DNA from 4 places in the Lelliottia sp. genome. Region 2 is predicted to be linked to each of the others. Evidence: predicted binding sites of a transcription regulator. Region 2 holds the regulator's gene; each other region holds the start of a gene.
What was found. The regulator Fur, encoded in region 2, represses iron uptake genes when iron is present. The targets are predictions, from matches to a motif close to ATAATAATGAGAACNACTATCAA.
Positions count from the first base shown of each region.

Region 1: sodA (superoxide dismutase [Mn]) is a predicted target of Fur. The motif match lies at 1,080-1,102, and genes of this name have one in related genera.
Region 3: feoA (ferrous iron transporter A) is a predicted target of Fur. The motif match lies at 1,007-1,029, and genes of this name have one in related genera.
Region 4: exbB (tol-pal system-associated acyl-CoA thioesterase) is a predicted target of Fur. The motif match lies at 1,097-1,119, and genes of this name have one in related genera.

Region 1 covers NZ_JAZQNX010000032.1:57,342-59,548, forward strand. Annotated here, with positions in the region: gene rhaT (L-rhamnose/proton symporter RhaT) at 1-886, opposite strand, end outside; gene sodA (superoxide dismutase [Mn]) at 1,176-1,796, shown strand; gene yiiM (6-hydroxyaminopurine reductase) at 1,871-2,207, shown strand, end outside.
Region 2 covers NZ_JAZQNX010000005.1:52,556-54,762, forward strand. Annotated here, with positions in the region: gene fldA (flavodoxin FldA) at 56-586, shown strand; gene fur (ferric iron uptake transcriptional regulator) at 878-1,324, shown strand; gene chiQ (ChiQ/YbfN family lipoprotein) at 1,451-1,780, opposite strand; gene chiP (chitoporin ChiP) at 1,835-2,207, opposite strand, start outside.
Region 3 covers NZ_JAZQNX010000028.1:30,291-32,497, reverse strand. Annotated here, with positions in the region: gene ACKI5T_RS15525 (Tex family protein) at 1-796, shown strand, start outside; gene feoA (ferrous iron transporter A) at 1,071-1,298, shown strand; gene feoB (Fe(2+) transporter permease subunit FeoB) at 1,328-2,207, shown strand, end outside.
Region 4 covers NZ_JAZQNX010000040.1:53,192-55,398, reverse strand. Annotated here, with positions in the region: gene metC (cystathionine beta-lyase) at 1-930, opposite strand, end outside; gene exbB (tol-pal system-associated acyl-CoA thioesterase) at 1,181-1,912, shown strand; gene exbD (TonB system transport protein ExbD) at 1,919-2,207, shown strand, end outside.

The DNA.
Region 1 (2,207 bases), on a different contig from region 2:
TGTGCAGCATCCAGCTGATATAGTCATATTGCGATGGAATGCTGGCGTGGCCCCAGGCGTAAAAGAAGAACTGTAAATACCACATCAGGCCGCCGAGCGCCGAAAGCAGCACGTTGGTGACGATCAGGGATTTTGCCAGCGAGAAGTCGGCTTTTACCGACAGATTCTTCACTTTTGCCAGACGAATAAAACAGAAACCCAGATTGACCAGCGCACCGCCGCCCATGATCACCACATAGCTTGGCAACGCGACGTACAGCGGATCAACGCCGAGCGCGGCAGCGGCTTCGTGCATCGGTTTGGCCGCGTTCATCGCAAACGACATGCCCGCCGAGAAAATGCCGCACATCACCGCCAGCACCAGCCCTTTCCTCAGATTGAAATCCTCGGCGGTGATGCCCATTTTGCGCTCTTTCAACTGACCTGCGCGGGTGACTATCCCCACGCCAATTACCGCTACCAGCACGCCGAGCAGCGTCATTCGTCCGCCATGGGTGTTGAGCAGCACGTCGAAATTACCGTTCAGGATTGGCGTTATCAGCGTGCCGACGATCAGGGTGATCCCGATGGCAATCCCGATCCCCATCGACATGCCCAGATAGCGCATGGTCAGGCCGTAGTTAATATTACCGATGCCCCACATTGCGCCAAACAGAAAAACGGGCAGCAGCGTCGAGGCGTTAAAGGAGGTGAAGTAGGCCCAGAAATCGGGCAGAAGTATGGCGCTGATGGTCCAGGGCAGGATCAGCCACGAAACCGTACCGCCAACGGACCACATGGTTTCCCATGACCAATGTTTGACCTTTTTAAACGGGGCATAGAAACAGGCTGCACTGGCTGCGCCTATCAAATGCCAGAAAATACCCATCGTAATCGCATGATTCATTTTTACATCCTCATCGTTTTTATATGTCGTTGGCTTCCCTCCGACCCGATGAGTGTAAAAATTAAGCGGTGAGCGAACCTTCAGAAGGTTGCCGCACTTTTCTGCCAAATGGCAATCAACGCGTTAACCGCGTGAGCAGACTCACAATTTCACGAATGATACAAAAATGAATAACCTTATAAAAAGTACGGCATTGATAATCATTTTCAATATCATTTAATTAACTATAATGAACCAACTGCTTACGCGGCATTAACAGCTGTGCCGCCCGACAATAATGGAGAGGATTATGAGTTATACACTGCCATCCCTGCCGTATGCCTATGACGCACTGGAACCGCATTTCGACAAGCAGACGATGGAAATCCATCACACTAAACACCACCAGGCTTATGTAAACAACGCGAACGCTGCGCTGGAAAGCCTGCCAGAATTCGCTGAATTGTCCGTTGAAGAGCTGATCACCAAACTGGATCAACTGCCAGCAGACAAGAAAACCGTTCTGCGTAACAACGCTGGCGGTCACGCTAACCACAGCCTGTTCTGGAAAGGCCTGAAAACCGGCACCACCCTGCAGGGCGACCTGAAAGCCGCTATCGAGCGCGATTTCGGTTCTGTGGATGCTTTCAAAGCGGAATTCGAGAAAGCCGCTGCGACCCGTTTCGGTTCTGGCTGGGCTTGGCTGGTACTGAAAGGTGACAAACTGGCTGTGGTTTCTACCGCTAACCAGGATTCCCCGCTGATGGGTGAAGCCGTTTCTGGCGTGTCTGGTTTCCCAATCGTGGGCCTGGACGTGTGGGAACACGCTTACTACCTGAAATTCCAGAACCGTCGTCCAGACTACATCAAAGCATTCTGGGACGTGGTGAACTGGGACGAAGCAGCAGCGCGTTTCGCCGCTAAAAAATAAGGTTGCATTGACGCCTGTGAGAAGCGAGTCTGATGACTCGCTTTTTTTGTCTCTGCAGAAAGGAGCAATGACACATGCGCTATCCAGTTAACGTGTTTACAGGCAAGGTAAGGGATTACGACGGTAGCCGTCCGAGCGCTATCGCCAAAGTGCAGGTCGACGGCGAACTGACCCTGACCGATCTCGGGCTGGCGGGTGACGAGCAGGCCGAAAAGAAAATCCATGGCGGGCCTGAGCGCGCGCTGTGCCATTATCCCCGCGAACACTATCTCCATTGGGCGCGTGAATTCCCCGAGCAGGCGGATCTCTTCGTCGCTCCCGCGTTTGGTGAAAACCTGTCGACCGGCGGGATGACCGAAAAAGACGTCTTTATCGGCGACATTTATCGCTGGGGCGATGCGCTGATTCAGG
Region 2 (2,207 bases):
ATCCGTGGACAATTTGTGCCACCATACCATTAAGTTTCAAGAGGTTATTTTACTCATGGCAATCATCGGCATTTTCTTCGGCAGCGATACCGGTAATACCGAAAACATCGCAAAAAACATTCAAAAACAGCTTGGTAAAGACGTTGCCGACGTCCATGACATTGCGAAGAGCAGCAAAGAAGACCTCGAAGGTTACGATATTCTGCTGCTGGGCATTCCAACCTGGTACTACGGCGAAGCGCAGTGTGACTGGGATGATTTCTTCCCAACGCTGGAAGAAGTCGACTTCAACGGTAAGCTGGTCGCGCTGTTCGGCTGCGGCGACCAGGAAGATTACGCAGAGTACTTCTGTGATGCGCTGGGCACCATCCGCGACATCATCGAACCGCGCGGCGCGGCGATTGTCGGTCATTGGCCAACGGCGGGTTACCACTTTGAAGCGTCTAAAGGGCTGGCGGATGACGATCACTTTGTGGGCCTGGCGATTGACGAAGACCGTCAACCAGAACTCACCGCAGAACGCGTAAACCAATGGGTTAAGCAGATCCGCGAAGAACTTCACCTCGACGATATCCTGAATGCCTGATTGATCGTGCGGCGCTGCAAAACTGTTGCGCCGCATTGATAGGTATTTCCAATTAAAATAATTGCTACAAATTTTTAACTTTTGCTTTCATACCTGTACAATATCCCAGGTTAAAGTGGATGCCTTCGCTCAACTTTGTTGGCGATACCACGTTTTTATAAGCATACTTTGCTTGAGACTTGCAGTTTTCATTTAAGCATGGCAGTTCTATAATGAAACGCATTATCCCAAGTGCATTTTCTGTCACTTCTTCTTTAGAAGTGAATCGTTTAGCAACAGGACAGATTCCGCATGACTGACAACAATACCGCATTAAAGAAGGCTGGCCTGAAAGTGACGCTTCCTCGTTTAAAAATCCTGGAAGTACTGCAAGGGCCGGACAATCACCATGTCAGTGCGGAAGACTTGTATAAACGTCTGATCGACATGGGCGAAGAGATTGGCCTGGCGACCGTTTATCGCGTTCTGAACCAATTTGATGACGCCGGGATTGTCACCCGTCATAATTTTGAAGGCGGTAAATCCGTTTTTGAACTGACACAACAGCATCACCACGATCACCTCATTTGCCTGGATTGCGGCAAGGTGATTGAGTTTAGCGATGAATCTATCGAATCTCGTCAGCGTGAGATTGCCACTCGTCATGGTATCCGTCTGACCAACCACAGCCTGTACCTCTACGGTCACTGTGCAGAAGGCGATTGCCGCGAAAACGATCACGCGCACGACACCAAATAATCGTGTCTCATACTCTGAGCCAACCTAACGGTTGGCTTTTTTTTGCCTGCTATAAATGAAAAAGCCCGGTTGTGCTTCATCCTGAGAACTTAAGGATGGAGCACAACCGGGCGTGGCAAAAGAAGATTACTTGCTATTGTTGCTGCGGATCTCCTGCCAGATCTTGTCACAGCGCTTTGCCACTTCCTGATCGTTACCGGTTTGACGAGCCTGAATACAAGCCTGGTAATCCAGCACCCGCACATTTTCCTGCGTCGCAAACTGCTCGTGCGCTTTCTCTTTTTTCAGCACATTCAGCACGCTCTGACAGGCCTGGATTTTTTCTGGCGATCCTTCGGCGGTGTTAATACAGGCGCTGTACGCCTCTTTCAGTCGTGAGTCTTCTTTTGGTGCCTGAGGCTGTGCGCAGGCGACCAGTCCCGATGCGAGCACCGCGACGATAATCAATTTTTTCAGCATTTCAGTCTCCATTCCGGCGGGATGGGGGGAATCACCCCGCCGGCGCGTTCATCAGAAAATAGTGAATGGCGCGATGACCATGAATTTCACGTCACGCTCATCCTGGAAGATGTTGCCGTAACCGCCCGAGTAGCTTGGAATATCGGAGTGGTTGTCGTACTGGGTGAAGTGCAGTTTGAACATCGTGCCCTTCGCGCGACCCTCCTGGAGGGTGTAGATCGCATCGAGACTGTAGGAGGACTCTTTCAGGCGATAGTTCGGGTCATAATAAGCATCTGGCGTCGCCATATCTGCAGGTTTTGCGTCCCATGCATACGCGTAAGATGCGCCAACCGCCCACCCCGGCAGATTCCAGTTTTTCAGGTCATACATGGCGCCAAAGAACACAGCTTTCTCACCATCGGCGTTGAAATCCGAACGGTTA
Region 3 (2,207 bases), on a different contig from region 2:
GACGCGCATGATGGCGCAAAATATCGTCTCGTGGCGTGATGAGAACGGACAGTTCCAGAATCGTCAGCAGTTACTCAAAGTCAGCCGTCTCGGGCCAAAAGCCTTTGAACAGTGCGCGGGCTTCCTGCGTATCAACCACGGCGATAACCCGCTGGACGCCTCGACGGTTCACCCGGAAACGTATCCTGTGGTGGAACGTATTTTGGCCGTCACGCAGCAAGCGCTGAAAGATCTGATGGGCAACAGCGCGGAACTGCGCAACCTGAAAGCCGTCGATTTCACCGATGAGCAATTCGGTATCCCAACCGTCACAGACATCATCAAAGAGCTGGAAAAGCCAGGCCGCGACCCGCGCCCTGAGTTTAAAACGGCGAAATTTGCTGAAGGTGTGGAGACGATGAAAGACCTGCTGCCAGGCATGGTGCTGGAAGGCGCGGTCACGAACGTCACCAACTTTGGCGCGTTTGTCGATATCGGCGTGCATCAGGACGGTCTGGTCCATATTTCGTCACTGGCAGATAAGTTTGTTCAGGATCCGCATACCGTGGTGAAAGCGGGCGACATCGTGAAGGTGAAAGTGCTCGAAGTGGATATGCCACGTAAGCGTATCGCGCTGACGATGCGTCTGGATGAGCAGCCAGGCGAAACCAACGCACGTCGTGGTAACGGCGGAGGCGCACGCGAGCAGGCACGCCCGGCGGCAAAACCGGCGCAACCGCGTGGTCGCGAAGCACAGCCTGCGGGCAACAGCGCCATGATGGATGCGCTGGCTGCGGCGATGGGTAAAAAACGTTAATTCTGCCTCTCACCCTCCTCCTGAAAAGGCGGAGGGTTATTTATTCAGTGTGGAACCGATTGCATATCCGTATTTAAACCAGCAAGTATCACTTCGTTAACAAATAAGTCATTTCCCTCTCACCTGCAAAATCATTAAATATTGAGCAAGGTCAAACTGTCCGCTAATTAATAGCCATTACAACATTACGTCACATTTTAAATATTGCTGGTAGAAACCATTCTCATTATCATTGCATCTGTTGATTATTTAACCTTCGGTGAAAGTGGTGTCTATGCAATTCACACCAGACAGTGCCTGGAAAATTACCGGTTTTTCCCGTGAAATTAGCCCGGCGTATCGTCAGAAACTGCTGTCATTAGGCATGTTGCCTGGTTCGTCCTTTCAGGTCGTTCGTATTGCGCCGTTGGGCGATCCTGTTCATATCGAAACCCGACGCGTCAATCTGGTACTGCGCAAAAAAGACCTCGCCTTATTAGAAGTCGAAGCCTTAACCCGATAATCGCCAGTCGTTATTCCGAGTCTACAACAATGAAAAAATTAACCATTGGCTTAATTGGTAATCCTAATTCCGGCAAAACCACGTTATTTAATCAGTTAACGGGTGCACGTCAGCGCGTGGGAAACTGGGCAGGCGTTACGGTCGAACGTAAAGAAGGTCATTTTTCAACGACAGATAATCTTGTCACGCTCGTTGATCTGCCCGGCACCTATTCGTTAACCACGATCTCGTCTCAGACCTCGCTTGATGAACAAATTGCCTGCCATTACATTCTGAGCGCCGACGCGGATTTGCTGATTAACGTCGTCGATGCGTCCAATCTCGAGCGTAATCTTTACCTAACGCTGCAGTTGCTCGAGCTGGGCATTCCGTGCATCGTTGCGCTAAACATGCTCGACCTGGCGGAAAAACAACAAATTCGCATCGACATCGACGCGCTTTCCGCCCGCCTTGGCTGCCCGGTTGTGCCGCTGGTATCGACCCGAGCACGGGGTATTGATGCCTTAAAGCTGGCCGTCGATCGTCACTCGCAAAATACCGATCTCGAGCTGGTGCATTACGCTAAACCGCTCTTGCAAGAAGCCGATCATCTGGCGCAGGAAATGGCGCAGACAATGCCGGAAAAACAGCGCCGCTGGCTCGGCCTGCAAATGCTGGAAGGCGATATTTATAGCCGTCGCTACGCGGGGGATGCGGCGCAGAAGCTGGATATTTCCCTGGCGCGGCTCACTGAAAAACTTGACGATCCGGCGCTGCATATCGCCGATGCGCGCTATCAAAGTATTGCCGCGATTTGCGAAGTGGTCAGCAATACGCTGACGGCGGAACCCAGCCGTTTCACCGCAGCAGTTGATAGAATCATTCTTAACCGTTTTCTCGGTCTGCCGGTATTTCTGCTGGTGATGTATT
Region 4 (2,207 bases), on a different contig from region 2:
CAAGCCGCTGCTGCCCGTAAAGTCACGTTGCCAGAACTCATGGCCTTTACTGCCCGGCAGCGCCGGATGATTAACGCGAGCCACCTGGGGATGTTGCGCCAGCCACTCGGCCACTTTCAGACTGCTTTCATGATGCTGACGCAGGCGTATACCGAGCGTGCGTATTCCGCGGCTGGTCATATAGGCGGTATCGGCATCCACCATTTGGCCCATCAGATAGGCATTTTCACGCAGTTGATCCCAACAGCGGGCGTTAGACACCGCCGTACCGATCATGCCGTCAGAGTGGCCGATAAGGTATTTTGTGGCGGCCTGAATGGAGATGTCGATGTCGAAATCCAGCGCTTTGAACAATACACCTGCGGCCCAGGTGTTATCGATCATGATAATGGCGTCCGGTGCGACGCGACGCACGGCGCGAACAATCGCCGGAACGTCATGCACTTCCATGGTGATGGAACCCGGTGATTCCAGGAATACAATCCGCGTATTTGGCTGAATAAGTTCCGCAATGCCTTCGCCAATCAACGGATCAAACCAGCCGGTCGTGACGCCAAGCTTGGTGAGGATTTTGGTACAGAAATCCTGGCTAGGTTCGTAGGCGGTGTTGGTCATCAGAATATGATCGCCCTGTTCAACAAACGCCAGAATAGTATTCGCGACAGCCGCCGCGCCGCATGGGAACAGGGCACAACCGGCACCGCCTTCCAGTTCGCACATCGCATCCTGCAGCGAAAAATGGGTCAACGTGCCGCGACGACCATAAAACAGTTCGCCTTTCGCGCGGTTGCGGGTGGCATGTTTTTTGGCTTCGACGGTTTCAAAAACCAGCGAGGAGGCGCGCTGGATAACGCTATTTACCGAACCCTGAGTGTACTTTTTACTGCGTCCGGCCTGGACAAGCGTGGTATCAAGATGTTTCTCTGCCATGTTCGCTAAACCTGTTTTATCCGTCTGGACGTCCAGACTACCATGAATGTGAAACTCTGCACCCCAATGCTTAGCGAATAAGCACATTATTTTCTAAAAAATATGCATAAGAAATTTTTACTGTGTAAGCGCAAGGAAAATGAGCGGAAATTACGGCAGTATGTAAATACTAATGAGAACCACTATCAATTCGATGCGGTTTTGATATTATTATGCTCAGAAAATGTGATTTGCGTCCTGGAGATACAGAGTGGGTAATAATTTGATGCAGACGGATCTGTCCGTCTGGGGCATGTACCAACATGCTGACATCGTGGTTAAGATTGTGATGATCGGCCTGATTCTGGCGTCCGTGATCACCTGGGCTATTTTCTTCAGCAAAAGCGTTGAGCTGATTTCCCAAAAGCGTCGCCTGAAGCGCGAACAACAGCAACTGGCTGAAGCACGCTCTCTGGATCAAGCAAATGACATGACGTCGGCGTTCCATGCGAAAAGCCTGACCTCGATGTTAGTGAATGAAGCGCAGAACGAGCTGGAACTTTCCGCAGGCAGTGAAGATAACGAAGGCATCAAAGAGCGTACCGGTTTCCGCCTGGAACGTCGCGTTGCTGCCGTCGGTCGTCACATGGGGCGCGGAAACGGTTATCTGGCTACTATCGGTGCGATTTCCCCGTTCGTTGGTCTGTTTGGTACGGTTTGGGGCATCATGAACAGCTTCATCGGTATTGCCCAGACGCAAACGACCAATCTGGCCGTTGTGGCGCCAGGTATCGCAGAAGCATTGTTGGCAACAGCTATCGGTCTGATTGCAGCAATTCCTGCGGTGGTTATCTATAACGTCTTTGCCCGTATGATTGGCAGCTTCAAAGCGACGTTGGGCGATGTTGCCGCGCAGGTTCTGCTGCTGCAAAGCCGCGATCTCGACCTCAGCGCCAGCAACGTTAAGCCGGTTCACTCTGCTTCGAAACTGCGTTTAGGTTAATCAATTATGGCAATGCGTCTTAATGAAAATCTGGACGATAATGGCGAAATGCATGAAATCAACGTGACGCCGTTTATCGACGTTATGTTGGTTCTGCTGATTATCTTCATGGTTGCCGCGCCTCTGGCGACTGTGGATGTGAAGGTCAATCTGCCGGCGTCCTCCAGCCAGCCGCAGCCGCGTCCGGAAAAACCGATTTATATCTCAGTGAAAGCCGATAAATCGATGTTTCTGGGCAACGATCCGGTGACGGATGACTCTGTTATTCCCGCGCTCGACGCAATGACGCAAGGTA